Pararhizobium capsulatum DSM 1112: one gene and its partner. The protein of the gene in region 2 interacts with the protein of the main gene of each other region in a pairwise test. Links are inferred from orthologs where the notes say so. Each region holds a gene or a part of one and is shown on either strand. Other genes may lie near its edges.

Region 1 (8,111 bases), 1.9 Mb from region 2 along the record:
ACGCCGGGGATGCCCGCGACGTCGGAGCCGGTGGCAATGACGATGTTCCTGGTTTCCAGCACCTGCTCGGAGCCGTCTTCGGCCTTCACGGCAACCTTGCCGGCCGACAGGACACGGCCAGTACCCAGGATGCCGTCGATCTTGTTCTTCTTGAACAGGAAGGCAACGCCATCGGTGTTGGACTTCACCGTTGCATCCTTGTGGGCCATCATCTTGTCGAGGTTCAGCTTCGGCGTTGTGACTTCGACGCCGAGGACGTCGATGCCATGGGAAGTGTGGGCAAACACTTCCGACGCGTGCAGCAGTGCCTTGGAGGGAATGCAGCCGATGTTGAGGCAGGTGCCGCCATAGGTGGCGCGCTTTTCGACGACGGCGACCTTCAGGCCGAGCTGGGCTGCCTTGACGGCGCAAACGTAACCACCGGGGCCGGAACCGATTACAACGAGATCATAAGCCATGGGCATGTCCTTCCTTGGGGCGGCTTAGCTTGCCTAGCGGCCGCCGCTGACGTTGAGAATGGCACCCGTTACATAGGATGCCGAAGGCGAAAGTAGGTAGAGAACGGCGTCGGCGACTTCCTGTGCTTCGCCGGGCCGCTGCATCGGAATGCTGGGCGCCATGTCGCGGGCTCGGGTTGGAAGGCCGCCGGAGGCGTGGATTTCGGTATCGATGACCCCGGGGCGCACGGCATTGACGCGGATACCTTCGATGGCCACTTCGCGTGCGAGACCGATGGTGAAGGTATCGATGGCGCCCTTGGCGGCGGCATAGTCGACATACTGTCCGGCAGAACCGAGAAGCGCGGCCATGGACGAGATGTTGACGATCACGCCACCATTGCCGCCCCTGCTCTTCGACATGCGTCGCACGGCCTCTCCGGCGCAGAGGATGGAGCCGGTGACATTGACACGCAGCATGCGGTCGATGCGGGCAAAATCCATCTCGTCGATGCGCTGCGGCGAGCCAACGATGCCGGCATTGTTGACGAGACCATCTAGCCGGCCATAGGTGCTGTCGATCGTGGCAAACATCGCCTCGATATCACCGGGCTGGGCGACATCGCCGACAACCGCGATCGCCTCGCCGCCGGCATTGACGATATCCGCCACGACCGCTTCGGCTGCAGCAGCGTTTGTCGCGTAATTGACGACCACCAGCCAGCCGGCGCGAGCCGCGGAGCGGCAGATGGCGGCGCCGATGCCGCGGCTGCCGCCGGTGACCAGAACAACAGGCTTTTCCGTCATGTCGCGCATCCTTTCAAGCCAAACACATCCCAGGGCGCGACGGTGAGCTTGCCCCAGAGGGCAGAGGCCTTGATCGCGGGGCCGAGATCGGGGAGCAGTAATTGCAGAGCCGCAGCTTTCGTTTCGGCTGGCAGGAGATCAACCTTGCCGGCGGCATCAACGGAATAGATCACGCCCTGCCAGATAACGCAGGCAGCCAGATCATCGCCGGTTACATCGCCCTCCGGGCAATTGTTCATGATCATGCCATTGGCACGCTCCGGATCACCGGAAATCATGACGAAACCTTCAAGCTTCAGGTCCGCCTTGAGGGCTGCGACCTCGAAGCGATTGCTGGTCGTTGCACTCTCCGAATCGACAGGGAGGAAACGCAGCTCATAGGCACCATCTGCATCGCCGTAGACGGCTTTGCTCTGCAGGCAATCGGCCGCCTGCACCCCAAGGGGGGCAAGCGAAAACAGCACTGCCGCGGCAAGACGCTTCATCGTCAGGCCGCCTTTTCCGTTGCGAGCTTGAGGCCGAGCGCAATGAAAACGAGACCGCTGGCGCGGTCGATCCACTGGCTCATGCGCGAGAAGGTCGAGCGCATCTTCGGCGTCGTCATGAACAGGCTGACGCCGACGAACCACAGGATGAGGCAGCATGCCATGACGAGCCCATAGCCGAACTTAACCGGGATCGGCGTATGTGCCGAAACCACCGTCGAAAAGATCGACAGGAAGAAAAACACCGGCTTCGGGTTCAGCGCATTGGCCGCAAAGCCAAGGCCGAAGGCCTTGAGCGCCGACTGCTCCTTGTGGGCGCCTTCAGCATCCGCCGCCGGCACCGTCATGTCCGTCTTGCCAGCCCGAAGAGCCTTGATGCCGATATAGATGAGGTAGGCGACACCGCACCACTTGACGATATTGAAGAGGTAGATCGACTGGGAAATGATCAGCCCGAGACCCAGGATCGTGTACGTCACATGGAACATCAGCGATGTGCCGATGCCGAAGGACGTGATAACAGCGGAGCGACGGCCATGAACGATCGACTGGCGCATGACCATGGCAAGATCTGCACCGGGCGAGACGATCGCGAAGGAGAAGATCGCCATCAGCGAGGCGAGTTCGAAAAGATAGGGATGCATGCAATTACTCCGGCAGGAAGCTCAGCCCGTCTTCTATCAAAAGATAAGCCGCGAAACCATGATCAGCAGGCCAATGAGAGAGCCGACCCAGACCAGCGAGCGGATATAAGGCACGCCGGCGAGATAGAGCGGAATGTAGACCAGACGGCATATGAACCACGTCCATGCGCCGATCAGACCCCAGCCGCTCGGGTCCCCCACCGTCGCCAGGGCCAACGCCAGGCCAACGAAGGCCGGATAGGTCTCGCGGAAATTTGCCGATGCCCTGTCAGCACGCCCGGCGATCTTGCCGGACGGCTGCTGATGGTCGTCACGCGGACCGGCATTCCAGGCCGATCCGAGCTCTATCGTCGCAAGCTGGCCCTGCAGTCCGATATGGAACACCAGCAGCACGACGCTCCATCCAAGAAGCGTCAGGAACGGCGAGCCTGCCAGTGCTGCTGCGTCCATGATCAGGTGTCCCTCAAGCGATTCCAGCAAAAGTGCGAAGCGGTTTTGCGTCCGGAATCGCGTTAAACAAAAAGCCTAGAGATCGAGAACCAGACGTTCCGGATCTTCCAGGCTTTCCTTCACGCGCACCAGGAAGGTCACGGCTTCCTTGCCGTCGACCATGCGGTGATCGTAGGACAGCGCGAGATACATCATCGGACGAATGACGATCTGGCCACCGACAACCACCGGACGGTCCTGGATCTTGTGCATGCCGAGGATGCCCGACTGGGGCGCATTGAGGATCGGGGAGGACATCAGCGAACCGTAGACGCCACCATTGGTGATGGTGAACGTGCCGCCCTGCATGTCGGCCATCGACAGCGTGCCATCGCGGGCAGCCTTGGCGAGACGACCCAGATCCTTCTCGATCTCGGCAACCGTCATCTGGTCGGCGTCACGGATAACGGGAACGACAAGACCCTTGTCGGTGCCGACGGCCATGCCGATGTGGCAGAAGTTCTTGTAGATGATGTCGGTGCCGTCTATCTCGGCGTTGACGGCCGGCAGTTCCTTCAGCGCGTGCGTCACGGCCTTGGTGAAGAAGCCCATGAAGCCGAGCTTTACGCCATGCTTCTTCTCGAAGATGTCCTTGTACTTTGTGCGCAGCGCCATGACGGCCGACATGTCCACCTCGTTGTAGGTGGTCAGCATGGCCGCCGTGTTCTGCGCATCCTTGAGGCGGCGCGCAATCGTCTGGCGAAGACGGGTCATCTTGACCCGCTCTTCACGCGGCGCGTCTTCAGCCGGCGACGGCGCACGGGCGACGACCTTGGCCGGCTCGGAAGCGGCAGGCGTCGAAATGCCCTTGGCAACAGCAGCAATGACATCGCCCTTCAGCACCTGGCCACGCTTGCCGGAGCCATCGACGTCGGAAGCGGAGAGGTTGTTTTCAGCGAGCAGCTTTGCGGCAGCAGGAGCAGCCGGCATTGCGGAAGCGACCTGCGGAGTGGCCGGAGCAACAGCCGGTGCAGAGGCGGCAGGCGCGGCGACCTTCTTTTCGGCAGCCGGCGCCGGAGCGGCAACGCCTGCTCCGCTTGCGGAGATCTGGCCAAGCAGCGCGCCGAGGCCCACCGTTTCGCCGGCAGCGGCGACGATTTCGGCGAGAACACCGGCGGCAGGCGCCGGAACTTCGATCGTCACCTTGTCGGTTTCGAGTTCCAGGATCGGCTCATCGGCCTTGACCGTATCGCCGACCTTCTTGAACCAGGTACCGACGGTGGCTTCGCTGACGGATTCGCCCAGGGTGGGCACGCGGATTTCTGTAGCCATGATTTTAAAGTCCGTTCTTCGGGTATCGGTTTCAACTACGGGGAGAGCGGGAGGCTTTTCAGCCTCCCAGCGCGTCTTCCAGGAATGCCGCGAGCTGCGCGAGGTGCTTCGACATCAGGCCGGTAGCGGGCGATGCCGCGGCCGGACGGCCGGTGTAGCGCACGCGCTGGTACTTGGCGTCGATATGGGCAAGCACCCATTCCAGATAGGGATCGATGAACGACCACGCACCCATGTTCTTCGGCTCTTCCTGGCACCAGACCATCTCCGCATTGCGGAAGCGCGAGAGCTCGTTGATGAGTGCCTTGGCCGGGAACGGATAGAGCTGTTCGACACGCAGCAGGTAGACGTCATCGACGCCGCGCTTTTCACGCTCTTCCAAAAGGTCGTAATAGACCTTGCCGGTGCAGAGCACGACGCGGCGGATTTTGGCATCCTTCTGCAGCTTGATCGGGCCATCCTTGATGACTTCGGCATCATCCCACAGCAGGCGGTGGAACGAGCTTTCGCCGGCCATTTCCGAAAGGCTCGATACGGCGCGCTTGTGGCGCAGCAGCGACTTTGGCGTCATCATGATCAGCGGCTTGCGGAAGTCCCGCTTCATCTGGCGGCGAAGGACATGAAAATAGTTCGCCGGCGTCGTGACGTTGGCAACCTGCATGTTGTCTTCGGCACACATCTGCAGCCAGCGCTCGAGGCGGGCGGAAGAGTGCTCCGGCCCCTGACCTTCGTAGCCATGCGGCAGGAGGCAGACGAGGCCGGACATACGAAGCCACTTGCGTTCACCAGACGAGATGAACTGGTCGAACACGACCTGCGCACCGTTGGCGAAGTCGCCGAACTGGGCTTCCCAGAGGGTCAGCGCATTCGGGCGGGCCAGCGAATAGCCGTATTCGAAACCAAGTACAGCCTCTTCGGACAGCATCGAATTGATGACTTCGTAACGCCCCTGCGTCGGTGAAATATTGGCAAGCGGAATGTAGCGATCTTCGGTCTCCTGATCATAGAGAACCGAATGGCGCTGCGAGAAGGTGCCGCGTTCGCAATCCTGACCGGAAAGCCGGATCTTCGTACCTTCGGCGCAGAGCGTGCCAAAGGCCAAAGCCTCCGCCATCGCCCAGTCGACACCCTCGCCAGAGGTCACCATGCCGGCACGGTTATCCATGAAGCGCTGGATGGTCTTGTGGACGCGGAAGCCTTCGGGAACTTCCGACAGCTTGCGGCCGATTTCCTTCAGGCTCTTCATCGGCACCGAGGTCTTGCCGCGGCGCTGTTCGTCCTGATTGTCGGCGGCACGCAGGCCTGACCAGGCACCGTCCAGCCAGTCGGCCTTGTTGGGCTTGTAGGACTGGCCGGCCTCGAATTCCTGCTCCAGGTGGGCGCGCCAATCGGCCTTCATCTTTTCAAGGTCGCCGTCGGTGATCAGTCCTTCGGCAATCAGGCGCTCTCCGTAGACCTGCACGACCGGCTTGTGAGCGCGGATGACCTTGTACATCTTCGGCTGCGTGAATGACGGCTCATCGCCTTCGTTGTGGCCGAAGCGGCGGTAGCAGAACATATCGATCACGACCGGCTTGTGGAACTTCATCCGGAATTCGGTCGCGATCTTGGCAGCGTAGACAACCGCTTCCGGGTCATCGCCATTGACGTGGAAGATCGGCGCTTCGATCATCTTGGCGACATCGGACGGATAGGGCGACGACCGTGAGAAGGCCGGATTGGTGGTGAAACCGATCTGGTTGTTGATGATGAAGTGCACGGTGCCGCCAACACGATGGCCGCGCAGACCGGACAAGCCGAGAATTTCCGCGGTAACACCCTGGCCGGCAAACGCCGCATCACCGTGCAACAGCAGCGGCATGACCTTGGAGCGTTCCTTCAAAGGGATAACATCGCCTTCGAAGACAGTCGCCATCTGGTCCTGCTTGGCACGGGCCTTGCCCATGACGACGGGGTTGACGATTTCGAGATGCGACGGATTTGCCGTTAGCGACAGGTGAACCTTGTTACCATCGAATTCGCGGTCGGAAGACGCACCGAGATGGTACTTCACATCGCCCGAACCTTCGACATCATCAGGCGCATAGGAGCCGCCCTTGAACTCGTGGAACACGGCGCGATGCGGCTTGCCCATGACGTTGGTCAGAACGTTCAGACGGCCGCGATGGGCCATGCCGAGGATGACCTCCTTTAGGCCTTCCTGACCACCGCGCTTGATGATCTGCTCCAGCGCCGGGATCAGCGATTCGCCACCATCGAGACCGAAGCGCTTGGTGCCCTTGTACTTGACGTCGATGAACTGCTCGAAGCCTTCGGCCTCAATGAGCTTCGACAGGATGGCCTTCTTGCCTTCAGGTGTGAAGGCGACGCCCTTGTCCGGACCCTCGATGCGCTCCTGTATCCAGCCTTTGATTTCTGGATCGGAGATATGCATGAACTCCACGCCGAGCGTGGAACAATAGGTGCGCTCGAGGAGATCGACGATCTCGCGCAGGGTCGCGTATTCGAGACCGAGCACATTATCCAGGAAAATCGGGCGATCCATGTCTTCCGGACCGAAGCCGTAGTTGGACGGGGAAAGCTCGTGATAATCGTCCACCGGAGCGGCAATGGCAAGCGGGTCGAGCTTGGCATGAAGGTGGCCGCGGGCGCGATAAGCGCGGATCAGCATGATGGCGCGGACGCTGTCGCGGGTCGCCTGGTGGACGTCGGCGGAAGCAACGGCAACGCCGGTTACGGCAGCCTGCTCCTCGGCCTTGGCCTTCACCTTCTTTTCGATGACCTTCTCGACCGTGCCCCAATCGCCGTCGAGCGCGGAAACCAGTTCGCTGCGCTCGGTGACGGGCCAGTTCGGCTTCTTCCAGGAGGCGCCCTTGGCGGCCTTCACGACATCGCCCGGCTCGTCCTGCAGCGCCTTGAAGAAGGACTGCCACTCACCGGAAACCGACGACGAGTCGCTTTCATAGCGCGCATAAAGCTGTTCGATATAGCTGGCGTTCGCTCCGTCGAGGAACGATGTCAGCAGGAATTGTTCGTTGGCTTCTTGCCTTGCCATTGTGTACCGCGGACCTGTCCGTCCGCCTCCTGACTGGTTGGTACCGTCCGGTCCGTCCGGGCGGTTTTGCGCCACAAAAGCGCGAGCATCCGATGCTTAGATGGTGCGAATGAGGCGAAACGACAGTCTCGCCCCATTCGATTTCGTGGTGTCTCAGCCCTTGAGGACTTCGACAAGGGTGGTGCCGAGGCGCGCCGGGGACGGCGACACCTTGATGCCGGCCGCTTCCATGGCCGCGATCTTGGATTCTGCATCGCCCTTGCCGCCGGAAACGACAGCGCCGGCGTGGCCCATGGTGCGGCCCTTCGGAGCCGTACGGCCCGCGATAAAGCCAGCCATCGGCTTCTTGCGGCCCTTTTTGGCCTCGTCGATCAGGAACTGGGCTGCATCTTCTTCAGCCGAGCCGCCGATTTCGCCGATCATGATGATTGACTTGGTTTCGTCGTCGGCGAGGAACAACTCGAGCACGTCGATGAACTCGGTGCCCTTGACCGGGTCGCCGCCGATGCCGACAGCCGTGGTCTGGCCAAGGCCTTCGTTCGAGGTCTGGAACACGGCTTCATAGGTGAGCGTGCCGGAGCGTGAAACGATGCCGACCGAGCCCTTGCGGAAAATCGAGCCCGGCATGATGCCGATCTTGCACTCTTCCGGCGTCAGGACGCCCGGGCAGTTCGGGCCGAGAAGGCGCGACTTGGAGCGATCAAGGCGAGCCTTGACGCGAACCATATCCATGACCGGGATGCCTTCGGTGATGCAGGTAATGAACGGGATCTCGGCTTCGATCGCCTCGATGATCGCATCCGCAGCACCGGCCGGCGGAACATAGATCACGGACGCATCGGCGCCGGTCTTTTCCTTGGCTTCGGCAACGCTTGCGAAGATCGGCAGGGTTTCGCCCTTCGAGCCGGTCCAGGTTTCGCCA
Region 2 (7,551 bases):
GTGGTTGCGGGCCAACGCGATCGGATCTCCCGATTCGATCGAGATCGCCAAGTTGCTCGAGGAATATGCGAAAGTTCGCGAGGATTTCGTCCTTACGGGTCGTGACCCCGAGGCACTTGCGAAGGCGAATGCGGATACGTCCGCCCTCCAGCAAACCATCTGGCAGCATGTGACGACCATCGTACGGGAGCATCCCGATCCGATCTCTGCGTCGCTGATGGCGGCCGTCAACGACACATTCGATACCAGCACGTCCGAGCGGTTCGCGACCGTCATGCGCCTGCCGGCACAGATCTTCTGGCTCTTGCTTGGCGTGATGCTGCTCAGCATGGCGGCGCTCGGCTATCAGTTCGGTCTCAGAGGAAAGCCGGTCCGCGTCATGATCGTGGTGCTGATGATCGTTTGGACGACGATCATTGTCAGCATTCTGGACCTTGCCGCCGCCAGGGTTGGCAATTTCCGCACCGATGCCCGCGTCTATGAATGGACACGCCAGGGATTCAAGGGGACGACGAACCCATAAAATCTGCAAAAACCGGGCGGGCTGCTTTGCAAAGCAGCCCGCCCAAATCTCGGAAATCAATCGTGAAAAGCTTCGACGAACTTGCGCTTGCCGAGCATGAAGGCATCTGCAACGTGGCGCAGCGGCGCCAGATCGACGTCGGACTTGCCGGCCTTCACGATTTCAGCGAAGCGCTCGTAAAGCGCCGGATATTCGCGCTCGGGCGTGTCCTTGCGCAGTTCGCCATTGATCGAGAGCTTGGCGCCGCCTTCGGCCAGAACCATCCGGCCTGCATCCGTTTCCGCGATGATGTCCCAGCTCTGGTGGCCGGTCTGGCGCCAGTCGAATTCGGCGGAAACCGGAAGAGCGTCTGCATCCCGGAAGGTGATGCTGGCTGCGATCGGAGCGTCGCGATTCTCGGGGAATTCGAGCGTAGCGGCGGTGATGAATAGCTGTTTCGGCAGGATATGCGTGACGATCGACAGCGCATTGATGCCCGGATCGAAGACGCCGAGACCGCCGGCTGCCCAGATCCATTCCTGGTTCGGATGCCAGTGGCGCACGTCTTCTTTCCAGATGACCTGGACACTGTTGATCTTCGTCGAAGCAAGGAATGCCTTGGCTTCCTCGACGGCCGGTGCATAGCGCGAATGCCAGCTGGCAAACAGCGACAGGCCCTTCGAATCGGCCAGCGCCTGCAGGTCTGCCACTTCGCTCAGCGTCGCCCCCGGCGGCTTTTCGAGGAACACATGCTTGCCGGCCTGCAGCGCCGTGTGCGCAGCCGCATAGCGGTACTGCGGCGGCATGCAGAGCGAAACAGCGTCGATTGCCGGTACGGCTTCGAGCATCGCTTCGATCGACTTGAAATTGTCGATCCCGTCGACGACGCCGTGGCGGCTGGCTGCAGCGATCAGCTTGTAGTCGGAATTGGCGGCGATGGCGGGCAGATGCTGGTCGCGGACGATCTTGCCGACACCGACGATGGCGATATTGATGGGGCTCATGGTGTTTCGCTCGATTAGTATGATTTTATGATGCGCTTTGTATCAGAAAGCGGGATACGGGCAAGCGGCGCTGACGCAATGATCGATGACGATCATGGACAAAGCGATGGTGAGCCTGTTTGCATAATGCGAATCGCACACAGGAGCCGCCATGCCGCCGATCTATCGAAAAGCCACCCGCGCCGATCTCGACATGATGCTGGACTGGGCGGCGCGCGAAGGCTGGAACCCCGGTCTCGGAGACGCAACGCCGTTCTTCGCTGCCGATCCCGATGGTTACTGGCTCGCAGAGGAGGAGGGCCAGATCGTGGCTGCCATCTCGCTCGTCCGCTACGGCCCGGATTATGCCTTTCTCGGCTTCTACATGGCGCATCCGGATTTCCGCGGGCAGGGTATCGGCCATGCTCTGTGGAAGAAGGCGCTCCGCGAAACAAGCGCCAGGACCATGGGTCTTGATGGCGTGGTCGCGCAGCAGGAAAACTACCAGAAATCGGGCTTTGCCTATGCTTACGCCAATTTCCGCTACGGTGGCGAGGTGACCTGCAGCGAACCTCCGTCCTCTGAATTGACTGAAGTTTCGCCCGTGCATATCCCCTCGATCATCGCCTATGACCGCCGCTTTTCGCCCGGCCCACGGGATGCTTTCCTCAAGGAATGGCTGCGGCCGCTGCCCAATCGAAACAGCGTCGCGTTCATCCGCCATGCGGAAATATCAGGCTACGGCACCATCCGCGCCTGCCGCGAGGGCCACAAGATCGGCCCGCTGTTTGCGGATACGGAAACCAATGCCGACCTCATCTTCCGCAAGCTGGTGACGATGGCCGGTGGAGGCCAGATCTTCCTCGATATACCTGAACCGAACGCCGCGGCAAAAGCGTTGTGCGACCGATACAATCTTAAGCCGGTCTTTGAGACGGCGCGCATGTATCGCGGCCCGGTGCCCGATCTGCCGCTGTCGCAGATTTACGGCATCACCACTTTCGAACTTGGCTGAATTTTAAAGAAGACGCGTGTCGGTCGCGATCAGGAAAACGCTGGCGAAGGTGATGGCCGAAAGGCAGGCGACGGCGATCCAGAACCATAGGCCGGCCGCCTCCCGCTCGCCCTCCGCCATGGCCGGCGTCACGTTGCGCAGCTTCGTCAGCTGGTGGCGCGGGTTGCCCCACTTCACCCGGCGAAACCGGTAGACATCCGTTCTTTGCGTGCGCTCTTTCCTCATGGCTCAAAAGTTTAAAATGAGTCGATGAAGGCCATATTAAAGAAACCGCTAAAATTTTAACGAATCGTTTAGCACCGATGAATCAGCTCGCCATCGCCTCTTCATATTCGGTCGAAAGCTCCATCCACTGGTCTTCGGCCTTGCTCAGGCGAGACGCAACCTCTGCCCGTTCCTTGACCTTGGTGGCCGCCTTGTCGGGGAATTTTTCGTAGAGTTCCTGGCTCTCAAGCTCCGCATCAAGGGCCCGAATCTGCTTCTGAAGCTTTTCCGTCAGGGATTCGATTTCATTGATCTTTTTCTTCAGCGGCGCAAAGGCGGCGCGCTTTTCCGCGGCTGCCTTGCGCTGGTCGGCCTTGTTCACTGTCTCGTCTGCAGGCTTGGTCTTGGCGCCCTTGGTCCTGCTGCTGGCGACGATGACGCTGCGGTAATCCTCGAGGTCGCCGTCATAGTTCGTCACGGTGCCGTCGCGCACCAGCCACAGCCGGTCCACAGTCGCCTCGATCAGGTGGCGATCATGCGAGATCAGGATAACCGCGCCCTCATAGTCGTTCAGTGCCTCGATCAGTGCATTGCGGCTGTCGATGTCGAGGTGGTTGGTCGGCTCGTCGAGGATCAGCATGTTCGGCGCGTCGAAGGCGGCGAGGCCCATCAGCAGGCGCGCTTTTTCGCCGCCCGAAAGGTCCTTGGCCGGCGTGTCCATCTTTTCGGTCGCAAGACCCATCTGGGCGACGCGCGAGCGCACCTTGGCTTCCGGCGCATCCGGCATCAGCGGACGGATATGCTGAACCGCGGTATCACCGGGAACGAGATCGTCCAGCTGATGCTGGGCAAAGAAGCCGATCTTCAGGTTCGGTGCCAGCCGGATGTCGCCGGCATCAGCGGAAAGCCGACCGGAGATGAACTTGGCAAACGTCGATTTGCCATTGCCGTTCGAGCCGAGCAGGGCGATGCGGTCGTCATTGTCGATCCTGAGGTTCAGGCCCTTCAGGATCGGCTTGCCGGGCGTGTATCCGACAGAACCGCCCTGGATGGCGATGATCGGCGAGGCCGGTTGTTTTTCCGGCTCGGGAAAATGGATCGGATGGACATGATCCTCGATGACGGCGGCAACGGTCCCCATCCGCTCCAGCGCCTTGACGCGGCTCTGCGCCTGACGGGCCTTGGTTGCCTTGGCCTTGAACCGGTCGATGAAGGACTGCAGGTGCTTGCGCGCCGCCTCATTCTTCACCTTGGCCTTCTGCTGCAGCTCGATCGCCTCGGCGCGCTGGCGCTGGAACTGGTCGTAGGAGCCGCGGTAGAAGGTCAGCTTCTTCTGGTCGAGATGGATGATCGAATTGACAGCCGTGTTGAGCAGGTCGCGATCGTGGCTGATGATGATGACCGTGTGTGGATAGCGGCGGATATAGTCCTCCAGCCACAATGCGCCTTCGAGGTCGAGATAGTTGGTCGGTTCGTCGAGCAGCAGCAGGTCCGGCTCGGCAAACAGCACGGCCGCCAGCGCCACGCGCATGCGCCAGCCACCGGAAAAGGACGAGGCCGGGCGCTTCTGCGCCTCATGGTCGAAACCGAGACCAGCGAGAATGCTGGCCGCACGCGATTCCGCCGAATGCGCCTGGATGTCGGTGAGCCGCGTCTGGATTTCGGCAATACGATGCGGATCGGTGGCATGCTCGGCTTCAGTCAGCAGCGCCTCGCGCTCCTTGTCTGCTTTCAGCACGATTTCGATCAGCGGCTCTTCGGTGCCGGGCGCTTCTTGTGCCACCTGTCCGATGCGGGCATTCCTGGGGATCGAAACGGAACCTGTCTCGCTCTCCATCGTGCCGGTGATGATGCGGAAGAGCGTCGACTTGCCGGCGCCGTTCTTGCCGACGAGGCCGGCCTTGGTGCCGGCAGGAAGCGAAACCGTCGCCTGGTCGATGAGCAGGCGGCCGGCAATACGCGCGGAGAGATTGTTGATCGTGATCATGGCCGGCGTTTTGGCCGATGTTGTCGCGGAAGGCAAGTGTCCCAGAGGCCGCAGTCTTCGTGAAAAGGCCTATGCCGCGTGGGGAGAGTAGAGGCGCGGCGATCTCGCGCCGACGGCGGCCGAGAACACCAGCTGGCCCGGATGGCCGGAGGCCTTGACGGCGTGCAGCGCGAGTTCCGCCTGGCTGAAGAGATCGGCCTCTCCACTTGCGGCATCGGTCATCGCGATGCCTGCCGAGAGAGACAGTCGTTCCGGCGTGAACGAGCGTTCGGGCAGGGGGATGTCGATGGCTTCGATCGAAGCGCGTATGCGCGAGACGATTGCCTCTGCATTGGCGGCGCTGACGTCGGAAAACAGGAAGGCCAGTTCATCCAGTCCGATACGACCGACGAAGTCGTTCTTCTTGATGGATTTGCGGAAAATCGGAGCGAGTTTCTTCAGCGCCTTTTCCAGCGCGTCCACGCCGTACCGTTCGCCGACGCCGCGCAGGCCGTTAAGGGACACCAGCACAAGGGCCGTGGGCGGCGGCGCATCGAGAAACAGCGCCGATAGCCGCGCCGAGAATGCCGTACGGTTCGGAAGCCCGGTTGAGGGATCCCGCGTCGCCGCTGCCCGCAGCGCATCGATATCGCCTTCCATGGAAGACAGCTGTGCAACGGTTTCGGTAAGCCGCCCAGAGAAGCTTGCTTCGTCGCGCAGCAGCGCTGCGGCCTGATCACGGATCGCCTGCGTCGCATCGGCAAAGTCCGACATGGCAACCACCGGATCGTTTTCGAGCCGAAGCGCAAAATCCTGCAGCTGGCGGACGAAACCCGTCTTGCGATTGGTGGCCTCGCGCATCGCCACCGAAACGTCACCCAGGAGCTTCACGGCCTGCGCCTGAACCTTGTCGGCACTCAGTGTCGCGTGGCTTGCAAGATTGTGACGAATACCAAGTTCGTCAATCTTGGCTGCATCGGGAGAGGGCCCGAGTGCCGAAAGCTCGCGGGCAAGATCTGGATTGCGTCCCGAAAGCGCCTCGTAAAACAGCGCATAGTTGCGCGGCAGGGGAGAAACGCCAAGGCTCGCCATGGCCTGGGCAATCCTGACGAACACGGCGTCGATTTCCGTCCGTGCCGGCCGCTGCGCGTTCTGCTTGGGGTTCGTCATCGGTTCAATCCCTGAAACAGCTGATATTGCCATCTTGCGGCCTTGCCGCCGTTTTCCTTGTTATGGAATTGGATAAGCCGTTGACATTAAAAGAGCGTCAATCTGCGATTGCGCCTGTATGTGATGGTTACAGAGCGCTTAAGAACATGGCCATCTCAGCGCTGTCGCAGTCTGCACCAGGATGTCGGCGCTACGCCCCAGCTCCAGCGGGTTAGCCTCCAGAAAGGCGCAGACAACGTCGATATGCTCCTGCAGGATAATCGTATCGGGCGCGCATATATTGGCGCGGATCTTTGCCGTCACACTGATCGTGCTCTTCGGCCGATTGTTCTCCGCATCGACGACATCCGCCAATTCCGCATGATGCAGATCGCGGGACCAGCGGTCGAGGACACCGGCAACATAGCCGGCAAGGGCAGGATTCCTCGGTGGCTGGCAAAACGCGTGCAGCGTCACGCCGTCAACGAACTGCGCCCGTGCCGTCGTTGGTGCTACAGCAGCCAGCGCGGCTAAAACAATCATCGGCAGGCGGCATCGTCCCGGCATTGCCCTTCCTCCTACCAAGCTCGCGCGGCATGGTCGTATGCTACGCCAAATGCACGCCCACGCAACTCTCAGCCCGCATGCTTGCGCCCCTCTGGCGTGCGCTGGAAAAAGACGAGGTCAAGCGAAAGGCTTGGCTTGCCCAGCGCGGTCAAAATCATGTGGCACTGGCCCCTATGATGGGTCTGGTGGTTGAAGAGATGGGCGAGCGCGGGTGCCAGTTTCTGGGTGATGAGGGTAGGAGTGCTGACGGGCGTATAGCTAAAGGTCGCCCGCAGATCCTCCTCCGTCAGATCGCGGATCCAACCGGCAATACGTTCGTCTTCAGCCCGCCGCGCATCGGCAAGTGCGGCAAACTCCGTGTGAATGACGGCATCGAGCCGCGTCGGCGCGTCGCCCGTGCCGGTGAAGCGGCGCATCCAGATGCGGTCGGTGGCAAGCAGGTGGTTGAGCGTGCCGGAGAGCGAGCCGAAGAAGGCTCCCTTGTTTTCCTGAAACTCGCTTTCGCTCAGTGTGGCGACAGCTTCGTAGACCAGTCTGTTTGCCCAGCCGTTGTAGTCAGCCATCATGAGGTAATGGTCGCGCATCGGTGTCTCCTGTGTTCGAAGGAGCATAACCGAAGATCGGATCGCTTTGGGTGATGGCACCGATGAAATTTGCTGATTGTGCGGCTCCGCAGGTGCGATCGGCCGAAATCCGGTGGCCACCCCTTGTTTTGCGGCGCGTGGGCGGCTATTGACGCGCAAAATCCACGAAAACCTCAAAATCCACGAAAACCCAAGGGAATTCACAAATGGCGATTGAACGCACCTTTTCGATGATCAAGCCGGACGCGACCAAGCGCAACCTCACCGGCGCGATCACCAAGATGATCGAAGACGCCGGCCTGCGCGTCGTCGCGTCCAAGCGCGTCTGGATGAGCACCCGCGAAGCCGAAGGCTTCTACGCTGTTCACAAGGAACGCCCGTTCTTCGGCGAACTTGTTGAATCCATGACCTCGGGTCCGACGATCGTTCAGGTTCTCGAAGGCGAAAACGCCATCCTGAAGAACCGCGAAATCATGGGCGCCACCAACCCGGCAAACGCCGATGAAGGCACCATCCGCAAGACCCACGCCCTGTCGATCGGCGAAAATTCGGTTCACGGTTCGGATGCTCCGGAAACCGCA

Evidence for each region.
Region 1: the proteins of QO002_RS09475 (region 2) and QO002_RS00310 interact in binary tests that used the Escherichia coli proteins (3 or more experiments, as listed by UniProt). The link is inferred for Pararhizobium capsulatum DSM 1112 from one-to-one orthologs.

The regions. Positions count from the first base shown.
Region 1 is NZ_JAUSVF010000001.1:63,329-71,439, forward strand. The notes cover bases 3,993-7,513. They hold QO002_RS00310 (2-oxoglutarate dehydrogenase E1 component), read right to left. Parts: upstream 7,190-7,513; coding sequence 4,193-7,189; downstream 3,993-4,192. Other genes in these bases: odhB (2-oxoglutarate dehydrogenase complex dihydrolipoyllysine-residue succinyltransferase), read right to left, coding at 3,993-4,134; sucD (succinate--CoA ligase subunit alpha), read right to left, coding at 7,343-7,513. Outside these bases: lpdA (dihydrolipoyl dehydrogenase), read right to left, coding at 1-458; QO002_RS00285 (SDR family oxidoreductase), read right to left, coding at 492-1,244; QO002_RS00290 (hypothetical protein), read right to left, coding at 1,241-1,729; QO002_RS00295 (LysE family translocator), read right to left, coding at 1,732-2,373; QO002_RS00300 (MAPEG family protein), read right to left, coding at 2,410-2,823; more of odhB, read right to left, coding at 2,899-3,992; more of sucD, read right to left, coding at 7,514-8,111. UniProt on the Escherichia coli protein: E1 component of the 2-oxoglutarate dehydrogenase (OGDH) complex which catalyzes the decarboxylation of 2-oxoglutarate, the first step in the conversion of 2-oxoglutarate to succinyl-CoA and CO(2).
Region 2 is NZ_JAUSVF010000001.1:1,972,328-1,979,878, forward strand. What follows is about bases 2,250-5,210. They hold QO002_RS09475 (ABC-F family ATP-binding cassette domain-containing protein), read right to left. Parts: upstream 4,692-5,210; coding sequence 2,808-4,691; downstream 2,250-2,807. Other genes in these bases: QO002_RS09465 (GNAT family N-acetyltransferase), read left to right, coding at 2,250-2,500; QO002_RS09470 (hypothetical protein), read right to left, coding at 2,504-2,725; QO002_RS09480 (GGDEF domain-containing protein), read right to left, coding at 4,761-5,210. Outside these bases: QO002_RS09455 (hypothetical protein), read left to right, coding at 1-523; QO002_RS09460 (Gfo/Idh/MocA family protein), read right to left, coding at 580-1,506; more of QO002_RS09465, read left to right, coding at 1,658-2,249; more of QO002_RS09480, read right to left, coding at 5,211-5,840; QO002_RS09485 (Rap1a/Tai family immunity protein), read right to left, coding at 5,979-6,386; QO002_RS09490 (DinB family protein), read right to left, coding at 6,455-6,970; ndk (nucleoside-diphosphate kinase), read left to right, coding at 7,177-7,551. UniProt on the Escherichia coli protein: Genetic data indicate it may be involved in ribosome assembly or function.